2 regions of the Rhodococcus sp. IEGM 1354 genome follow, and region 2 is predicted to be linked to the other one. Evidence: predicted binding sites of a transcription regulator. Region 2 holds the regulator's gene; the other holds the start of a gene.
The links. Region 2 encodes LexA, which represses DNA repair genes until DNA is damaged. Its sites were predicted from a motif close to CGAACANNTGTTCG; they were not measured.
Positions count from the first base shown of each region.

Region 1: a site for LexA is predicted at 6,780-6,793, ahead of QM588_RS05665 (HNH endonuclease signature motif containing protein). Genes of this name have one in related genera too.

Region 1 is NZ_JASHKT010000002.1:257,187-265,297, reverse strand. Features, by position in the region: gene QM588_RS05700 (sulfate/molybdate ABC transporter ATP-binding protein) at 1-136, opposite strand, end outside; gene cysW (sulfate ABC transporter permease subunit CysW) at 136-936, opposite strand; gene cysT (sulfate ABC transporter permease subunit CysT) at 933-1,826, opposite strand; gene QM588_RS05685 (sulfate ABC transporter substrate-binding protein) at 1,827-2,849, opposite strand; gene QM588_RS25740 (Ms4533A family Cys-rich leader peptide) at 3,047-3,136, opposite strand; gene QM588_RS05680 (hypothetical protein) at 3,286-3,516, opposite strand; gene QM588_RS05675 (glycoside hydrolase family 15 protein) at 3,611-5,656, shown strand; gene QM588_RS05670 (nitronate monooxygenase) at 5,667-6,674, opposite strand; gene QM588_RS05665 (HNH endonuclease signature motif containing protein) at 6,808-8,111, shown strand, end outside.
Region 2 is NZ_JASHKT010000005.1:14,841-22,951, reverse strand. Features, by position in the region: gene QM588_RS12200 (1-phosphofructokinase family hexose kinase) at 1-214, opposite strand, end outside; gene QM588_RS12195 (DeoR/GlpR family DNA-binding transcription regulator) at 211-978, opposite strand; gene ptsP (phosphoenolpyruvate--protein phosphotransferase) at 1,151-2,881, shown strand; gene QM588_RS12185 (uracil-xanthine permease family protein) at 2,902-4,173, shown strand; gene QM588_RS12180 (acyl-CoA dehydrogenase family protein) at 4,327-5,469, shown strand; gene lexA (transcriptional repressor LexA) at 5,549-6,226, opposite strand; gene QM588_RS12170 (hypothetical protein) at 6,626-7,015, shown strand; gene nrdR (transcriptional regulator NrdR) at 7,115-7,579, shown strand; gene hrpA (ATP-dependent RNA helicase HrpA) at 7,592-8,111, opposite strand, start outside.

The DNA.
Region 1 (8,111 bases), on a different contig from region 2:
AGCCACTGGGTCCGAGCAGCGCCGTCAACGAGCCCTTCGGGATGTCGATGCTGACGTCGTCGAGGGCTGCGAAATCGCCGTAGCGTTTGTTCGCGCCGACCACGGAGATCTCGATCTCGGAAGATGTCTCGGTCATTACTTCGTCCTCTTCTTGTCGAGAACCGTCATCAGCAGCAGCACGATGACGGCGATCGCCATGAGCAATGTGGACGCCGCATATGCGCCCTGCTGATTGAAGTCCTCGTACCGTGAATTGACCAGCAGTGTGAGCGTCTGGGAAATGCCGGGCAGGTTGGTGGAGACCATGATGACCGCGCCGAATTCTCCGAGCGAACGTGCGACGGTGAGCACCACGCCGTAGGTCAGTCCCCAACGGATGGCAGGCAACGTGATTCGCCAGAACGTCTGCCAGGTACTCGCACCCAGGGTCGAGGCAGCCTCCTCCTGCTCTTCACCGATTTCGTACAGGACCGGTTCCACTTCGCGAACGACGAACGGCAAGGTGACGAATATCGTCGCGATGACCATGCCGGGTAACGCGAAGATGATCTTGAAACCGAGGCTTTCGATGCCACCGAACCATCCGTTGGCACCCCACAGCAGGATGAGCGCGACGCCGGTGATGATCGGCGACACCGCGAACGGCAGGTCCACGATCGCTTCGAGTATCCCCTTGCCGCGGAATCGTCCGCGTACCAATGCCAACGCCGTGACGATTCCGAACACGACGTTGATGGGAACGACGATCGCCACGATCAACAGCGACAATTGGAGTGCGGATTGCGCGGCGGGAGTGGTGATCTGCTCCCAGAACGCCACCACCCCGTCCTCGAAGGTACGAAACAGGATGGCACCGAGTGGGAACAGCACGAGCACAGCGAGATAGATCAGTGCGACGGCACGCAGGGACAGTTTGACCGGGAGACCGATTTTCACGAGATCTGCTCTTCCCGTCTGGCCAACCTGTTGCCGATGATGCGGAGCACGAACAGCACAGCGAAGGCGATTGCCAACAGCACCACGGAGATTGCGGCTGCGTCGATCGGCCGGTCGTACTCGATGAGTTCACGGATGTACTGCGAAGCGACCTGCGTGTCGTTGGGGATGTTGCCGCCGATCAACACCACGGACCCGAATTCGCCGATGGCACGGGCGAACGCGAGCCCGCCACCCGAGAGCACAGCTGGAAGCAGCACCGGCAACACGATGCGCCGAAAGATGGTCCAGTTGTTCGCACCCAGCGATGCGGCCGCCTCTTCGACATCCTTGTCGAGTTCTATCAGCACCGGCTGCACCGCACGCACCACGAACGGGAGCGTGACGAACAGCAGAGCCACGACGACCGCAGGCTTGGTGGCGTTGAAGACGATGCCGATCGGACTCGACGGTCCGTACAGCGACAGCAACACCAAGCTCGCCACGATGGTCGGCAGCGCGAACGGCAGGTCGATCAGGGCATTGACGAAACGCTTGCCGGGAAACTCGTCGCGCACCAGAACCCACGCGATCAGAGTGCCGAGAAACAGGTTGATCACGGCGGCGGCCACGGACACCAGCAGAGTCACCTTGAACGTGGCGATGGCACGTGTCTCGGTGACCGCATCCCAGAAACCACCGAGGCCGCCGTCGAACGACTGAACGGTCAACGCCGCCAACGGCAGCAGCACGATGACACTGAGCCACAGAACGGCGACACCGAGACCCAGCGGACCCACCGAACCGGGGCCCCGGAACTTGCGACCTTCCCGCCCAGCACGAAACCGAGGTGTCGCACTGTGCGGGACGATCGAACCCGGGGCCGCGGGTTCACCGGTCGACGATGTCATCTACCGAGTACTTTCCTGATAGATCGTCGCAATTGCGCCGTTGTCGCCGAACAGGTCGGCGTCGACCTGAGTCCAGCCTCCGAGATCGTCGATGGTGTAAAGCTTTTCGGGCGTGAAGAACTTGTCCGCGTACTCGGCGGCGATCTCCGGGTTGGTCGGCCGGAAGCCTGCCTCGGCCCAGATCTTCTGGCCCTCGTCGGAGTAGACGAAGTCGTTCAGGGCATTGGCACGCTCGAGGTTCGCACTGCTGTTGATCACTGCCACAGGGTTGTCGATGCGGAAGGTGACGGGCACGTCCACGTGCTCCACCTTTTGCCCCTGCTCCTCGATGAGAAGCGCCTCGTTCTCGTAGCTCAGCAGCGCGTCGCCCTGACCCTGCAGGAACGCTTCGGTTGCGGCGCGGCCTGATTCGGGCTGGACAGGGAAGTGATCACCGACGAGCGTACGGACGAAGTCGAGACCGGCCTGCTTGTCCTGGCCGCCGTTGCTCTTGGCGGCGTACGGCGCAAGCAGGTTCCACTTCGCCGATCCGGAGCTGAGGGGGCTCGGGCTGATGACCTGAACGTCCGGCTTGACGAGGTCGTCCCACGTCTGGATGTTCTTCGGATTGCCCTCACGGACGACGATGGTCACCACCGAGCCGAACGGCACCCCGCCGTACGCATTCTGGTTCCAGTTCTCGTCGACCTTGCCCGCCTTGACAAGTCGAGTGACATCCGGCTCGACGGAGAAGTTGACGATGTCCGCAGGCGCGCCGTCGGCGACCTTGCGAGACTGATTTCCCGATGCGCCGTAGTCGGCGTTGATCGCCGTGCCCTCTCCATCCTCGGTGGCCGCGAACGCCGGACCGATTGCGTCCCAGCCGTTCTTCGGCACTGCGTAGCCGACGAGTGTCAGCGCCGGACCACTCGCGGTGTCCGACCCGCCCCCGACAACGTCGCTCGAACCGCCGCCGCAGGCGGTGAGCAGAAGAGTTCCCACAGCTGCGAACGTGGTGAGCAGATAACGAGAACGATGCCTCATTGCGAAGGCCTTTCATGATGGTGTGACGATGAGGAAGGAACACAAGACACGCAAGAATTTTCGCGCTGAACGACCGCAGCAGTCAGGACCCGGCCGGAGCAGCAGCGAACTGGGGGCACGGACTACGGTCCGTCGTGCGGACGCACTGCACTACGCGGCGACAGTGGATCGACGAAATCGATTCGCGAAGGAAAGAATCAACAACAGTCGATATCGGCGACTGCCAACATGCCGACAGCAATCAACGCCAACTGGTGGCGGACGCGGTACTCGGCGGCAGAAGACACGGTCAGGAATCTAGCAGAGGTTCCGAACCGACTCTAATCAGAGGAGTCGCGCACGTGCACGACGCGTAAGTATCAGCGAGTGATCAACCACGCGATGACGACCAACGCCAGCAGTGCGATCAGAGCCCATGTCACCCGAGACCGCGGCATTACAGTCCATCCTTCGTCGTAGACGTCGAGGCCGAGAACTCGGCCTCGCGTGCTGCGCTGGCGTCACGGCCCAATACGCGCAGGATCACTGCCAACACGCGGTCGAACACCCGAGCCGAGACGAACGCAACAGGAACGAGCACCGCGAGAACGACCACCGACTGCGGAACGAACGGCAGGCCCGTCACCCACAGCTCGACGCCGTCCCACCACCGCGCGAACGATTCCATCCTCGCAGCCTAAACCAGGTCCCTACCCGAGCCGCGCCACGCCGAGTACAGCCCCTCAGTGGACGGCTGCCACGTATCGGTCGATGATTACGCCATGACGGCATTCGATGAGGTCTCGCCCGTGCCCCCGGTCGCCGAGGAGCCGGCCATGGGCTCGGGACATCCAGGCCTGGGCGGAACAGAAGTCCAAGGTGCGTTGGGCAGCACCGATGCGCCGGTGTCCACGTTGGTCTCCTACCGCAGCGCGTTTCCGCCCATCGACGACTACGCGTTTCTCTCGGACTGCGAGACGACGTGCCTCATCGCCCGAAACGGCTCCGTCGAATGGATGTGCGTACCGCGGCCCGACTCCCCCAGTATTTTCGGTGCCGTCCTCGATCGAAGCGCGGGCCACTTCCGCGTCGGGCCGTACGGTCAGTCGGTACCCGCCGCTCGTCGATACCTGCCCGGCGGCCTCATCGTGGAGACGACCTGGCAGACCGAGACCGGGTGGCTCATCGTGCGTGACGCGTTGGTGATGGGCCCCTGGCACAACACCGATCAGCGTTCTCGAACACACAAGCGCGCACCGAGCGACTGGGACGCCGAGCACATCCTGCTTCGCACCATCAAATGTGTCAGCGGCACAGTCGAATTGGAGATGAGCTGCGAGCCCGCCTTCGATTACCATCGGGCACCCGCGACATGGGAGTACACCGGCAAGGTGTACGAGGAGACCACCGCAACCTGCGAGGCGAGTGCCGACGGTGACCAGCCCACTCTGAAATTGACCACCAATCTTCGAATCGGTATCGAGGGCCGTGAAGCACGCGCGCGAACCCGAATGACGGAGGGCGACAACATTTTCGTCGCGCTGTCGTGGTCCGATCTCCCCGCACCGCAGACGTTCGAGGAAGCGGCCAGCAAGATGTGGCGCACCTCCGAGTGCTGGCGGCAGTGGATCACCATCGGCCGGTTCCCCGATCACCCGTGGCGGGGTTACCTGCAGCGCAGTGCGCTGACACTCAAGGGCCTGACCTACGCGCCCACCGGTGCCCTGCTGGCGGCGTCGACCACGTCACTCCCGGAAACGCCGGGCGGAGAACGCAACTGGGACTACCGCTACACCTGGGTCCGCGATTCGACGTTCGCACTGTGGGGCCTCTACACGCTCGGACTGGACCGTGAAGCCAACGACTTCTTCGCGTTCATGTCCGACGTGGCGACGACGGCGAACGGCGAGGTCAATCCGCTGCAGGTGATGTACGGCATCGGCGGCGAGAAGACCCTCGACGAGAGCGAGCTTCCGCACCTGTCCGGATACGACGGCGCGCGGCCGGTACGTATCGGCAACGGGGCCTACGACCAAGAGCAGCACGACATCTGGGGCACCATGCTCGACTCGGTGTACCTACACGTCAAGTCGCGCGAGCACGTCCCGGAATTCCTGTGGCCTCTGCTCAAAAGGCAGGTCGAGGAAGCGATCGCGAACTGGCGCAAACCCGACCGCGGAATCTGGGAGGTACGCGGTGAGCCCCAGCACTTCACGTCCTCGAAGCTGATGTGTTGGGTTGCGCTCGATCGCGGTGCGAAGCTCGCCGATATCCACGGCGAGAAGGACTACTCGGACCAGTGGAACGAGATCGCGGACGAGATCAAGGCCGACATTCTCGAGAACGGCACCGACTCGCGCGGAGTACTCACGCAACGCTACGGCGACCCGTCGCTGGACGCGTCGTTGCTACTGGCACCGCTGCTGCGATTCCTGCCGGCCGACGACGAGCGGATCCGCGCCACGGTACTCGCCATCGCCGACGAGTTGACCGAGGACGGCTTGGTTCTGCGCTACCGAACCGACACCACCGACGACGGCTTGGCCGGTGAGGAAGGAACGTTCACGATCTGCTCGTTCTGGCTGGTATCTGCCCTGGTGGAAATCGGCGAGCTGCCCCGTGCGAAGCATCTCTGCGAACGGCTACTCGGCTACGCGAGCCCACTCAAGCTCTATGCCGAGGAAATCGACCATCGCACCGGCCGTCACCTCGGAAACTTCCCGCAAGCATTCACGCACTTGGCATTGATCAACGCGGTGGTGCACGTCATCCGAGCCGAGGAGGCTCAGGCGTCCGGACACTTCCAGCCTGCCCACGCCAACCCCTGAGCTGTCTGGTTCAGCGGCCGAGTTGCCTCGCCCATTCGGCGACCAGCTCGGCCGCCGGTTTCGCCTGAGCGCGGCGATACCCGGTCCCGGCCCACATCGACAGTCCCGACGGGTCGCCCGCTGCTGCGGCCTTCGCGCGCATCGGCGCGGTCAGGTAATGCAGATCGGGATACGCGAGCGGAGCAGCTTCGGAGTTCTCGCGCATGAACTCGTTCACCAAGCCTCGCGCAGGACGGCCCGAAAACGCCTTCGTCACGGCGGTACCCGACGCACTACCCAGCTGCTCGCGGTGCACGGGCCTGGTTCCCGCCTCGGGAGTGTTCAGAAACGCGGTACCCAGCTGTGCTGCATGGGCAGCACCCGAATCCAGCAGCGGCGCAATATCGTTGCCGTCCATGAGCCCGCCGGCCGCGATTCTGGGCAGATCCGAGATCTCACGCACAGAGACCAGCAACTCCGTCAACGGCTGTTCCGGAGCCGACCCGTCGAACGTGCCTCGGTGCCCGCCCGCCTCGGGCCCCTGGACCACCAGCGCGTCCACACCGTTCGCGGTGGCGATCGACGCGTCGGAGGCGGTTGCCACCGTCGCCCACACTTCGGTACCCACGGAATGCAGCACGGCAACCTCGTCGGCATCGAAGGTGGCGAAGGTACTCGACACCACCGGCACCGGATGGGCAAGTAGCCAGGCGAATTTTTCCGGGTAGTAATCGTCGCGGCGTTTCAGCACGCCGGGTTCGGCGTCGAATCGCTCGAACCACGGTGCCAGGTGCTCGGCGTATGCGTCGACGTCCGCGCCCGACGGCTCTTCGGGTAGGAAAAGATTGACGCCGAACACCAGGCCACGCATCGAATCCACCTGCGCAGCAAGGACATCCGGCGTCAACAGCGCGCCGGCGATCATTCCGAGTCCGCCGGCCTCGGAGACAGCCCGGGCGAGCTCGGGAGTACTCGGACCGCCCGCCATGGGCGCACCGACAACGGGAACACGCAATTTCTTCAAGATCGGCGTCGTCACAGATTCGAAATGTACTCTCCGAGCGTTATCACGGACCACCGACAGGCTTCGAATCCCCAATCCTTATGCACAGCAATAGTTTTCGATTGCACCATCATTGCGCGTCGAACGCCTGTTCGATACACTTGCTTCCATGACCACGGAGATCTGGCAACTGAGCGAAAGCGAACTCCTCGCCGACGCCGCCGCGGTCTCCCACCGAATCCAACTGCTCGAAGCCCGGCGGATTGCCCTCGTCGCCGACATCGACACCCGAGTCTCACGCGAGAAACTCGGCTTCCCCGGACCCGCCGGCTGGCTCACCTCCACCACCCTGCTCTCACCGTCCAAAGCAAACAAGATCGTCGCCCTCGCCCGCGGCATGAAGAACTTCCCCGACATCGCCGACGCCGTGAACACCGCCGTCATGACCGTCGACCACGCCGCCCTGATCCTCACCTTCGCCGAAACACCCCCGAAGAACCTGCCGCAAGAGGGGCGCGATGTCGCACGTAAGGCTCTGATCGCCGCCGCCACCGGGCCCGAAGCCCGCACCGGCCGCATCCGTGCAGCGATCACCCGCCTCGTAGACACCTTCGGCGGCAAGAAGCCACCCGCCGAGGACACCGACCGCAACGAACTCTTCGCCTCGAAGACCTTGAACGGGCGGCTGGTGTTGAAAGGCGATTTCGATGCGATCACCGGTGAGAAGCTGCTCACCGCACTCTCCCCGCTGACCGAACCCCGACCCGCCGCCGACGGCACCGAGACACCAAAAGTCGGAGACGACCGCAGCCCCGCAAAGAGACGAGCCGACGCATTCGGGCACATCCTCGACCGCTACCTCGCCTCCAATAACCGCCCCACCGAAGGCGGCGAAAAGCCGCACGTCAACCTGCACATCCGACTACAGGACCTCCAAAGCCAGAACAACAGCGACATCACCGACGACGAAACCACCCGCGCCGCAGCAGAACCCGACACCGATCCAGTCGCCGCCGACCGCAGCGCGTATCGCGACCTGTTCGGCGACGGCACGTCGGTCGGGTGGCTGCCCTGGATGGGACCGCTCTCGCGCAACACTTCCCGCCAACTGGCCTGCGATTGCCTTCTCACCGCCATCGTCATGGACGAGAACGGGAACCCGTTGAACCTCGCCCGCACCGCCCGGACCGTCACCGCGAAACAGAAACGCGCACTGACCGCCCGGGATCACGGCTGCGCCTTCCCGGGCTGCGGAAAACCCGCCGCCTGGACCGAAGGACACCACATCTGGCACTGGGCCGATGGTGGCCCCACCGACATGAACAACCTCGTCCTCCTCTGCGGATTCCACCACCGACTCATCCACCACAGCGGCTGGGAAGTGTTCATCGCCGCCGACCAACACCCCTGGTTCATCCCACCGGCCACTGTCGACCCCTACCGACAACCCCGACAATCCCACGCCCGAGCAGG
Region 2 (8,111 bases):
CGGACATCGCGTCGAGTAGTGGATCGCCGACGTTGGCCGGGAGTACGGCCAGCGCCTCGACGCCCGATCCGCTGATGACACGAGCGACGTTGACGCCCTTGCCGCCCGGGTCGACGGCCGAGGACGACGCCCGGTGCACGCCGCCGCGGGTCAGGGGTGTTTCGAGCGCGACCGTGCGGTCCATGCTCGGATTGGCCGTGAGTGTGACCATCATGCGATCACCACCTCGATTCCTTTGTTGCTGAGTTGTTTACGGTCTTCGTTCGAGATGTCGCTGTCGGTGACGATGACGTCGATGGTGTCCACTCGGGCGAAACTCACCAGGTGCTCGCGGCCGATCTTGGACGAATCTGCGAGCACGACAACATGATTTGCGGCCTCGACCATCGCGCGCTTGACCGCGGCCTCGTCGCTGTCGGGGGTGGACAGTCCGTGCCCGACGCTGATGGCATTGGTGCCGATGAACGCGACGTCCACCCGTAGCCATTCGAGGACCCGCAGAGCTTCGTCGCCGACGGCCGCCTGAGTGGTTCCGCGTACACGTCCGCCGAGCAATCGGAGGCTGATGCTCGGCATGGTGGCAGCTCGAGCGGCGATCGGAACGGAGTTGGTGACCATGGTGAGTTCGCGATCGTGCGGTAGCAGCCCCGCCAGGCGGCCGGTGGTGGTGCCCGCATCGAAGACGGCGCTGCCGCCGACGGGCGGAAGGAACGACAAGGCAGCAGCTGCGATCGCGTCCTTCTGGTCTGCGCGGGTGAATTCCCGCTCCGAAACGCCCGGCTCGAGTGTGGTCAGCGCCGAGGCGGGTACTGCTCCACCGTGGACACGACGGACGACTCCCATTCGGTCGAGAGTGGCGAGGTCGCGCCGCACGGTCTCTGTGGTGACGCCGTACGCGGCGGAAAGTTCGTTGACGGAGACGCGGCCGTGTGTACTGATCAGTTCGGCAATCGCGTGTTGTCGTTCTTCGGCGTACACCTGCGTCTCCCTCCCGGTTGATGTTGCTTTATGTTGTTTTACGCCCGTGTGTGTTGACATGTCAAGGCTTTGGAGTAATCTCGGTCACAACACAGGTAAGCAATTGAGTGCGCCACAGCTCGCAGAACAGATGCGATGACCTTTTGTTCACGCAGGATCCGAGGAGGACCACATGACGGGATCGGTTAGCACCGCTTCGACCGGACACGCAGACACGACAGTCGATGCTGCCGGAACCGGAGCAGCGCAGACGACACTGCGCGGGACGCCCGTCGTGCCCGGTGTCGGATACGGTCCCGTCATTCGCCCCGGTGCCCGTCCGTCCATCCCCGCCGATACCGGCGAGGTGGCCGAGGCCGATCGGGAGTCCGAGAAGGCTGTGTTCGATGCAGCGGCGAACGCCGTCGCCACTCGATTGCGCGGACGCGCGGAGCTGGCGACGGGAGCCGCTTCGGAGGTTCTGTCGGCCAACGCCGCGATGGCAACCGACCGCGGATGGCTCGGTGCCGCTCGCGCCTCGATCGCCAAGGGCAGTTCTGCCGTCACCGCAACCGCTGCTGCCACCGAGAAATTCGCCGCCATGTTCACCCAGCTCGGTGGCCTGATGGCCGAGCGAGTGACCGACCTACGCGACATCCGCGACCGCGTCATCGCTGAGATCCTGGGTGTTCCCGAGCCCGGAGTTCCTGTGCCGGCCGAACCGTCGATCCTGTTCGCCGACGACCTTGCCCCGGCCGACACCGCAGGCCTCGACCCCACTCTGATAGTCGGACTGGCGACCTCGCTCGGAGGTCCGACCAGCCACACCGCAATCATTGCCCGCCAGCTCGGCATTCCGTGCATCGTCGCCGTGGCCGGCCTCGACGACATCGCCGCAGGTACGAATGCATCCGTCGACGGAACCAGCGGCCGTATCGACCTCGAACCCGACGCCGACTCGGCCCGCGCTGCGGTGGTCTCCGCCCGTGACGAACTCGACCGAGTGTCCCAGTGGGCCGGTCCCGGTACCACCGCCGACGGCCATGCGGTCGACATCCTCGCCAACGTTCAGGACGGTGCCGGTGCCCGCGCAGCGCGGTCGAGCGCAGCCGACGGGGTGGGGTTGTTCCGCACCGAACTGTGCTTTCTGGACCGCGATTCCGAACCGACCGTGGACGAGCAGGCCGAGATCTACGGCCAGGTCCTCGACGCGTTCGCAGGCAAGAAGGTCGTCGTCCGCACCCTCGACGCCGGTTCGGACAAGCCGCTGAGGTTCGCCACCCATCCCGACGAGGCCAACCCGGCCCTGGGCATTCGTGGCATTCGCATCGCCGAAGCCGACCGCGGCATTCTGTACCGCCAGCTCGACGGCATCGCCGCGGCAGCGAAGGCGACCGAGTCCTCGCCGTGGGTGATGGCACCGATGATCGCCACCGCTCAGGAAGCACAGGACTTCGCCGCGGATGTGCGCGAACGCGGACTGACCCCGGGCGTTATGATCGAGATTCCCGCTGCCGCTCTGCTCGCCGAGCACATCCTCGAGCACGTCGACTTTCTGTCCATCGGTACCAACGACCTGGCTCAGTACACGATGGCCGCCGACAGGATGTCGGCGCAGCTGGCCGGTCTGACCGATCCGTGGCAACCGGCCGTGCTCGCACTGGTGGCGCACACGGCGGCGGCCGGCGCGAAGGTGGGCAAACCCGTCGGTGTCTGCGGCGAGGCCGCCGCCGACCCGCTGCTGGCCTGTGTGCTGGTAGGACTGGGCATCACGTCGTTGTCCGCGGCCTCGGCCGCCGTCGCCCACGTCGGTTCCAAGTTGGCGACCGTGACCCTCGATCAGTGCAAGGCCGCTGCTGCCGCTGCACTGAAGACCGACAGCACCGCTGCTGCCCGTGAGGCAGTGAGCGCGATCCTGGGCTGACGCAATAGTCTCTTCCCATCATGAGAACTATGGGTTGGACGCTGCACGGGAACGGACGAACCGTCGAGGCCGGAGCCGTGGTCGCACCGGACGAACGCTTGTCGTGGCCACGAACTGTCGGCATCGGGATGCAGCACGTCGTCGCAATGTTCGGGGCCACACTGTTGGTTCCGACCATCACCGGGTTCCCGGTCTCGACGACGCTGCTGTTCTCGGGCATCGGTACCGCACTGTTCCTGATCATCACGCGCGGGCGGGTACCGAGCTACCTCGGGTCGTCGTTCGCCTTCCTGGCCCCGCTCGGTGCAACCGCGGCCGACGGTCCGGCCGCGCAGCTCGGTGCCGTTCTTTGTGTGGGCGTCGTGCTGGCCGTGATCGGCTTCGTCGTGAAGTTCGCCGGAGCGCGGGTGCTCGACGCAGCGATGCCGCCCGTCGTCACCGGTGCGGTGGTCGTGTTGATCGGGCTCAATCTGGCCCCTGCCGCGACGACCTCGTTCGAAGCGCAACCGCTCGTCGCGGCCGTCACCCTGGTGGCGATTCTCCTCGCGACGGCAGTCGGTCCCGGACTGGTGGGCCGACTCGGGATCCTGCTCGGTGTCGTGGTGGGCTGGGTATTCGCCGCCGTCACCGGCGGTATCGCGCAACCACGACTCGACGCTCTGAGCGCCGCGAGCTGGGTCGGGCTACCCGAGTTCCGTGGCCCGTCGTTCGAGCTGTCGGTGATTCTGGTAGCGCTGCCGGTGGTGATCGTCCTCGTCGCCGAGAACGTCGGACACGTCAAGGCAGTCGCAGCGATGACCGGAAAGAACCTCGACGACGTGGCCGGTGATGCCCTGATCGCCGATGGGTTGGCGACCACCCTGGCCGGGGCTGCTGGTGGATCGGGAACCACCACATACGCCGAGAACATCGGAGTGATGGCCGCGACCCGCGTGTACTCGACCGCCGCGTACTGGGTTGCCGCGATCACCGCGATCGTGTTGGCGTTCTCGCCCAAGTTCGGTGCGCTGATCTTCACCGTCCCGGACGGTGTCATCGGTGGAGCGACACTCGTGCTCTACGGGCTCATCGGACTGCTCGGCGTTCGAATCTGGACCGATGCCAAGGTGGATTTCACCGATCCGGTGAACCTCACCGTCGTCGCAGCAGCACTCGTCGCCGGAATCGGCGACCTGACGCTCTCCGTCGGATCGGTCGAACTCGGTGGTATCGCGTGGGGATCGCTGGGCATACTCGTCGGATACCCGATCGTCTCGGCGTTGGCCCGAGGGAGAACGACTCGACGACGCTAGCAGGGGCGGTCACGGATCGCGCACGTTTTGGTCATCGACCCCCGGTGCACCGCGAACGTACTGTTGAACCGTGACGTCAGTCGCACCGACGACCGCGCTGTGACACCCCTTTCTCGCGGTCGACGACGGTGCGCACCGAACAAGGAGACCCGCGTGGAACGCACACTTTTCGAGCCCGAGCACGAGCTGTTCCGGGAGTCGTACCGGAAGTTTCTCGAACAGCACGTAGCGCCGAATCATGCGAAGTGGGAAGAGCAGAACCTCGTCGACCGCGACGTGTGGGTCGAGGCCGGGAAGCAGGGCTTCCTCGGAACTGCTGCTCCCGAGGAATTCGGCGGCGGCGGAGTCAAGGACTTCCGCTACAACGCCATCGTCACCGAGGAGACCACCCGCGGCGGCTACAGCGGCATCGGCTTCACCCTGCACAACGACGTCGTCGCGCCGTACTTCATCGAGTTGGCCAACGACGAGCAGAAGCAGCGCTGGCTTCCCGGATTCTGCTCGGGTGAGCTGATCAGCGCGATCGCCATGACCGAGCCGGGCACCGGCAGCGACCTGCAGGGCATCAAGACCAAGGCCGTTCGGGACGGCGACGACTGGGTGCTCAACGGCTCGAAGACGTTCATCACCAACGGCATCAACGCCGATCTGGTGATCGTCGTGGCGTGCACCGATCCCGAGAAGGGGGCCCAGGGCTTCTCATTGCTGGTCGTCGAACGGGGCATGCCCGGTTTCGAGCGTGGCCGCAACCTCGACAAGATCGGCATGAAGGCCCAGGACACCGCTGAGCTCAGCTTCACCGACGTTCGGGTTCCCGCCGCCAACCTGCTCGGCGAAGAAGGCATGGGCTTCATCTACCTGATGCAGAACTTGCCCCAGGAGCGGCTCTCGATTGCCGTCGTTGCCGCTGCAGCCATGGAATCGGCACTGGAGATGACCATTCAGTACTGCCGTGACCGCAAGGCATTCGGTAAGTCGATCGGAAAGTTCCAGAACACGCGATTCGTGTTGGCGGAACTCGCTACCGAAACCACCGCCACCCGCATCATGGTCGACAAATTCATCGAACTGCTCAACGACGGCAAGTTGACCGTGCAGGAAGCTGCCATGGCCAAGTGGTGGACCACCGAGAACCAGGTCAAGCTCATCGACCGATGCCTTCAGCTGCACGGTGGGTACGGCTACATGAAGGAGTACCCGATCGCCAAGGCGTACATGGATTCTCGGGTACAGACCATCTACGGCGGCACCACGGAGATCATGAAGGAGATCATCGGTCGCGGACTGAATCTCTGATTCTGCCGATCGTTCAGGACCGACGAGAAGGGCCGCAGCATCTGTGCTGCGGCCCTTCTTCGTTGTGTCCGAACAGAGTTCAGAGCTTGCGCATCACGGTGACGACCTTGCCGAGAATGGCAGCATTGTTGCCCGGGATCGGCTCGAACAGTGGGTTGTGCGGCATGAGCCACACCTCACCCTTGGAACGCTTGAACGTCTTGACCGTGGCCTCACCCTCGATCATCGCCGCGACGATGTCGCCGTTGTCGGCCACGGACTGTTGACGCACGACGACCCAGTCGCCGTCGCAGATCGCCGCGTCGATCATGGACTCGCCGACGACCTTGAGCAAGAACAACGATCCCTGACCGACCAACTCGCGGGGGAGTGGGAACACGTCCTCGACGGCTTCCTCGGCCAGAATCGGACCACCCGCGGCGATCCGCCCCAGAACGGGAACGAACGTGGGAGTCGGCAACCGGTCCTGATCCTCGGACGAGCCGTCGACCGCGGCGGCAGCTTGATCGGCCTGCACCTCGTCGAGTCCGCGAACGTCGACCGCGCGGGGGCGGTTGGCGTCGCGCCGCAGAAATCCCTTCCGCTCCAGGGTGCGCAACTGATGGGCGACGGACGACGTCGACGTCAGGCCCACGGCATCGCCGATCTCTCGAATGCTGGGTGGGTATCCGCGCTCGGTGACCGATGCCCGGATGACCTCCAACACCTTCCGCTGGCGCTCGGTGAGCCCCGCGCTGATGTCGGTGCCCACCTCCATGGCCTTCGGGGTAGGCTCGGCGGCCGGCTTTCCGGCCGCGGCCTTGCCGACCGTCGAGGATCCGGCTCGCGTGGAACCAGCTTTCGTGGAACCCGTCGTACTGGAACCGGTGATGGACCTCGTCGAGGTCTCGTCCTTCATGCTGTCGGCCTCCTGCTGATGCGGCTGGATTCGGTCTACGCGGTATCGATCCACGCGGACTGGAGTTGATGTTGTCGACTCGTGTGGCGTGTGGTTTCTGACACGAATCTAGCGTGTATCAGCTGTTGAATCAAACATCTGTTCGACTCGTGTCGCGTTTTCTACAGACTTTGTCGGAGGCGCGTGATAGAACTTCGAACAAGCGTCCATCGAACGCCTGATCGAACAATCGATCCAACGAGCGAAGACGAGGTTCCGATGACCATCACCACCGATCGTCCCACCACTGCCGGTTTGCGTTCGCGATCCGGTGTCGTCGAGCGTCGTCGGCGCTCGCGGCCCGTGCTGCAGAACCACGCGCGTCGGACGCAGAACGGCCCGTGCTTGCCTGTGGTGGACGAGTCCTGGACCGACGTCACCGATCGCGAGATGGCGGATCGAGACTTCGACGACACCTCGGCCCATTTCGCGAGCCAGACCGTGCGCCCACGCTCTCTCGTTCTGTGGATGTTGGCTGTGGTCGTCGTGGCCGGCGGTCTGATCGGCATCGCGAATCTGAGCGCGACCACACCCGACGCGGCCACTCAGCCCGCCGGCGCGGTCATGGTTCACGACGGAGCGCTCGTCGAGTACGCACCCAGCAGATGACCACCGGCACCATGGTGCCCAGCGTGGCTGAGTATCCTCGAAGACTGCCCCGACGCGCACGTTCGTCGTCGGAGTATCGGCTACGACGGAGGCTCCCTCATGCATTGCCCGTTCTGCAGGCACCCCGACTCACGCGTGGTGGATTCGCGTGAGATGGACGAGGGTCAGGCAATACGGCGACGCCGGTCCTGCCCCGAGTGCGGTCGACGCTTCACCACCGTGGAGGCTGCCGTGCTCGCCGTCGTGAAACGCAGTGGTGTGACCGAGCCGTTCAGTCGGGAGAAGGTCGTCAAAGGAGTTCGTCGCGCCTGCCAGGGCAGAGACGTCGACAACGACGCGCTGAACCTGCTGGCTCAGCAAGTCGAAGACAATATTCGCGCGGCCGGTTCGGCCGAGATTCCCAGCAACGAAGTGGGCCTGGCCATTCTCGGACCGCTACGCGATCTCGACGAAGTGGCCTACCTTCGTTTCGCGTCGGTCTACCGCTCGTTCAGTTCGGCCGAGGACTTCGAGAAGGAAATTCACGAACTCCGCAAACATCGAGAGTCCGCCGACGTCGAGTGAACCGCGGGCCGATCAGCGAGACTGATCGGCGATCGCCTTCTCGATGCGCTTCTCCGATACCGGATACGCGGTACGAATTCCCTGCGCGAACAGCCCCACCCGCAGCTCCTCGATCATCCAGAACAGCTCCTGCACACCCGGGCTGCTCTTCCTGCTCTCCGGAAGCGAATCCAACAGCCGCCCGTACGAGCCGTACACCCGGTCGAGAACGTCCATCGCCGCAGCGTCGCGGCCCGCGCTGCTCGGCAGCGTGGACAGTCGCTTCGTCGCCGCAGCGAGATAGCGTGGCAGATCGGCCAACCGTCGAGAACCGAATTCGGTGACGAAACCGCGAAAGATCAAGCCGTCGAGCTGTTCTCGGACATCGTCGGCCGGCTCACCCGATGCGCTCTGCAACTGGGCCGACAGAGCCAACGCGGCCGTCAGGACCGGTCGAACCAGAGCGAGAACAGCAGCTGTACGCCGCGAAACCTCTGCGTCCACCAGTGCCCGGAGCTTGTCGAACTCGGCCGGATCGCGAACCGGTCCGCCG